DNA from 2 places in the Paenibacillus sp. Y859 genome. Region 1 is predicted to be linked to the other one. Evidence: predicted binding sites of a transcription regulator. Region 1 holds the regulator's gene; the other holds the start of a gene.

The links. Region 1 encodes NrdR, which represses ribonucleotide reductase genes. Its sites were predicted from a motif close to AACACNATATATNGTGTT; they were not measured.
Region 2: a site for NrdR is predicted at 1,109-1,126, ahead of AC1TO8_RS03485 (adenosylcobalamin-dependent ribonucleoside-diphosphate reductase). Genes of this name have one in related genera too.

Annotation. Positions count from the first base shown of each region.
Region 1 is NZ_JBXCIZ010000001.1:861,509-863,919, reverse strand. Features, by position in the region: gene coaE (dephospho-CoA kinase) at 1-98, shown strand, start outside; gene AC1TO8_RS04345 (lytic transglycosylase domain-containing protein) at 95-658, shown strand; gene AC1TO8_RS04340 (alpha/beta-type small acid-soluble spore protein) at 728-946, opposite strand; gene nrdR (transcriptional regulator NrdR) at 1,084-1,551, shown strand; tRNA gene AC1TO8_RS04330 (tRNA-Ala) at 1,715-1,790, shown strand; gene AC1TO8_RS04325 (BclA C-terminal domain-containing protein) at 2,221-2,411, shown strand, end outside.
Region 2 is NZ_JBXCIZ010000001.1:676,949-679,359, forward strand. Features, by position in the region: gene AC1TO8_RS03485 (adenosylcobalamin-dependent ribonucleoside-diphosphate reductase) at 1-1,049, opposite strand, end outside; gene AC1TO8_RS03490 (DEAD/DEAH box helicase) at 1,323-2,411, shown strand, end outside.

The DNA.
Region 1 (2,411 bases):
AGAAGACTATGACAGATCTCGTAATCGATAACAGTGACAGCTTAGCGACAACGGAGCAACAAGTAAATGAATTATGGCTCCAGTTAGGCCAGTTATGAGACTTTTTCGTAAAAAGAGGGTACTTATGCTTCTTTTCACTACATTTGTCATGTTGTTATTCTTCAATGGTAATTGGATGTCTTGGTTTTATCCTATTCATTTCAAAGAAGAGATTAAACTTCAAGCTGAAGAGTATGATGTTGATCCGTATTTAATTGCTGCTATTATCCGAGTAGAGTCAAATTTTAAGACGGGTAAAGAGTCGAGTAAAGGTGCGATTGGAATTATGCAACTTATGCCGACTACAGCGACTTGGGCTATGGAAATGGCTAAACTCCCTGAAGTATCTCTAGATCGGATTAAGCATGAAGTCAGTCCTAATATTCAGCTAGGTACCTGGTACTTATCCTCTTTATTTAAGCAGTTTGATGGTAATAGGGCGATAGCCATTGCCGCATACAATGCAGGTCCGGGTAATGTGAAAAGCTGGATGAATAAAGGTCTATGGGATGGACAAATTGAAACGGTTAAAGAAATTCCGATTGATCAGACTAGGCATTATGTACAACGTGTATTATATTATTACGAGAAATATACGGATGTGTATGATAAGTTCTAATGTTGATGAACTAAAAAGAAGTGTTAGGCTAGATATTAATCCGGCCCAACACTCCTAATCTAAATTATACTAGCTGTATTGACCAGCCAATTGTTGTTCTGCAATGGTTACTAATCGTTTGGTAATATACCCTCCGATTGAACCGTTCTCATATGAAGTCATATTACCTTGATATCCATCTTGAGGAATGCTAATTCCAAGTTCTTGAGCAATTTCATATTTCATTTGTTCAAGGGCACCTGTAGCTTTAGTTACAACTAAGTTGTTAGAGTTGCTGTTTGAGCTCATTGTTGTTCACCTCCTCGCTGTTGGTAAAAGTATTATGTGCTTTAAATACAATCTTCATAACTAAATAAAGTGTGAAAATTAAGGAAATAAATATAAATGTTGGACTAATCCACTGTGAAAAGGAAGTGTTGAGGAAAATGAAGTGCCCTTTCTGTGACTATTCGGGAACTAAGGTGTTGGATTCGCGTCCGGCGAATGAGAATAAATCGATCCGACGTAGGCGTGAATGTGAACAATGTGCACGGAGATTCACTACGTTTGAAATGGTTGAAGAAGCCCCTCTAATTGTAATCAAGAAGAATGGTAATCGTGAGGAGTTTAGCAGAGATAAGATGATGCGCGGATTGATTCGAGCTTGCGAGAAACGACCAGTATCTGTAGAACAGTTCGATATGATCGTCTCAGAGGTAGAAAAGGCACTTCGCGATACGGCTGTACCAGAAGTGGAAAGTCAACAGATCGGGGAACTGGTGATGGAAGAGCTATATCAGGTGGATGAGGTTGCTTATGTACGATTTGCTTCTGTATATCGCCAATTTAAGGATATTAATATGTTCATGAAAGAACTGAAGACTCTTTTATCTAAAAGTACGTCTGAGGAATAAGAGGAATATTATCAAGGGGATATATTGATATTGACATAATCTTTATTGTTTGATAAGTTATTAGTTGTTGTCAAAGTCAATGGGGCCTTAGCTCAGCTGGGAGCACAGAGTGGTTAGTTACACTACCCCAGAGAATTGACGAGAATGAATCCAAATGTACCACGGGGGCTTAGCTCAGCTGGGAGAGCGCTTGCATGGCATGCAAGAGGTCAGCGGTTCGATCCCGCTAGTCTCCACCATATAAACAATTCAAACCACGTCCATTGGACGTGGTTTTCTGTTTATTATGGTGGAGCCACAAGGCGACCGCGCGCACGAAGCGAATGTGGAGGAGTACGGCGTCTCAATCTACCGCTAAAAGTCCTCGTCGAGTTGGCTATGTTAGCATATGAACAAGATTCGGACATCCTATGATGGAATAGCGAGTTAAACGAACTATATCCCGTTCCAATAGGTTTCCTTTCTTATCCGACAAGCAGGCAATGTTTTTCTTACCATAGTTTTCAAAAACATTAATTCAATTTATATAGATTGCTCTTTTTTTGTTTTTTGTAATCAGCACTACATTTTATTACAAAAAGATATGTTATAACTATATTGAAGAAATGCTAACGATGATTGTTTTCATTTATTTAAAATAATATGTATATCGAGGGGAGTAAGATTATTTTGATCATTGAAAAGAAAATGAAATATGAATTGATGGGTGGGTATAATAAGATTAAGAAGCAAATGAGCGCTTTGCTTGTTTTTATTTTGATTGCTTCTAGTATGTTTGCATTACCCGTTGCAGCAGCGACAGAAAATACGCTAGGGAAGGTAACAAATACTCCAATTTATGTAGATGGTAAGAAGGCAGA
Region 2 (2,411 bases), 180 kb from region 1:
GTACAAATAATCGGGTTAAAATACCAACTGTTAGACATATCATTATAACGTTCCATGAATACGACACCAGGTTCAGCGGATTTCCATGCCGCTTCCGTAATCGTATTCCAAATTTCACGTGCTTTCACCGTACGGTACGGGATCACTTTGCCTCCAGCTTGCTTCCACTTATCTAAATCGCCATCCCACGTTTCATCGTAACCAGGCATTGATGTGTCTGGGAATACTAATTCCCAATCTAGATCTTCTTTGACAGCCTTCATGAACCCATTGCTCACACAAACAGATAGGTTAGCATTCGTTACTTGACCCATCGTCTGCTTCACCGTAATGAAATCTAGTACATCCGGATGCCAATCGTTAATCATCAACATGAGCGCCCCACGTCGGCTACCACCCTGTTCAATTAGACCCGTCGTATAACTGAATAGACCTCCCCATGATACAGCACCACTTGATGAACCATTTACCCCTTTGACGATCGATCTATGCGGTCGAAGGGATGATAAGTTTATCCCCACACCTCCACCACGTGCCATAATCTCTGTCATCTCCGAAAGAGTGTTCATAATACCGCCACGGCTGTCTTTTGGTGAAGGGATAACATAACAGTTAAACAAGGTCAGTTCTTCACTCGCACCAGCTCCTGCCGCAATCCGTCCCCCAGGAACAAGCTTCCAATCATCCAACAGATAACGGAACTTCCCTTGCCATTCGGCTTGAAGCTCTGGTGTCTCCTCAACAGAGGACATCGCCTTCGCTAAGCGATCCCACATCTCTTCAGGTGTCTTCTCAATATTCAATGTAAGCTTCTCAACTTGAGACTCTACAAGTTCGCCACTGCGCGTTTTCACCGTTACCGATCTACCCTCGCGCTTAACAATTTCGCCTACTTCCTTCGTTGGGAATTTAGGGTCATCCTTCGTCAGGACTAGAACTACATCCCCTACCTTAGCGTTATTACTATCCGCATCTTTCCACGCGTATCTATCCAGAAATATTTTCTCACTTAAGCCCTCTAATCGGCTTGTATGCTGTAATTCGCTCAAAAAAACAACCTCCCATTAATGGTATTCATGTTTTGAAATCCGAGATTCCAAAACTATATTCCACAATATATTGTGCTCAGAATATTATACTACACTACATATTGTAATTCTATGCCGAATTGGTGAAATTTCAGCCAAGAAACCTATACATTATTAGACAATCTTCATTTTCCTCTATCAACCTCTTTCTTTCATCATTAGTTATGAACTCCACTACTTCAGTGCATACTACACCTTACAGTGAATTCTATTCATTCAAAAGGGAGGGTAATCATGGATACGCCAAGCACTCATCCTCACATTATGACGACACAAGAGTTGCCCGTTCCACTCGTGATTGATAATCGTTGGCTTGAAGATTTAGAGAATCGTGTTGACAAAGGAGGACCTTGGGGCGACTGGCGATTGTTCCAATTAGCTGTACAGGGTGAAGAATCCCGTTTGGTTACAAGTTTTGATGAATTACAATGTCTTAAATACCTTCAAGGTCTAACCCCGCTTCCCCATCAAATAGATACAGCACGTAAAGTATTATTTACCATGTCTGGGAGAGCTATTCTGGCAGATGAAGTAGGGCTGGGTAAGACAATTGAGGCTGGACTTATTCTAAAAGAATATATCATTCGCGGGCTAGTCTCGAAAGTGCTTATTCTCGTACCGGCGTCATTGGTTCTTCAGTGGGTTCGTGAATTGAATAGTAAGTTTGGCATTCCAGCCGTCGCTCAGAAGAAAGCCTACTCTTGGAACTCAGATATCGTCGTAGCTTCTATGGATACAGCGAAGAGAGATCCTCACAAGGAAATTCTATTAGATCAAGAATATGACATGCTCATTATTGATGAAGCACATAAACTCAAAAATAAGAAGACATCGAACTACCAATTCATCCAAAAGCTCAGGAAGAAATATTGTCTGCTACTCACAGCAACTCCTGTTCAGAACAACCTTGGAGAGTTATTCAATCTGATCACACTGCTGAAGCCTGGTCAACTTGGGAAACAGGGTGAGTTCTCCACGAACTATGTTGTCGATAAGCGCATCGCTAAGAACGAAGGACTATTGAAAGACGAACTTTCTAAGGTCATGATTCGTAATCGTCGGGGCGAAGGTCCTACTATTTTCACCAAAAGAACGGTTCGTAATGTCAATCTTCAACTATCTCCTGACGAGCAAGCTTTATATGACGGTGTGACTTCTTATGTGAAAGATCAGTATGAAGCAGCCGGAAGTAACCTCAGCAGTATGCTGTCTTTAGTAACCCTTCAACGCGAAGTTTGCAGTAGCCGTGATGCTGTATTCGTTACGTTAGTAAATCTAACTAAGAAAATGCCCGAGGACTCCCCTCTTCGCGCCAAAATATGG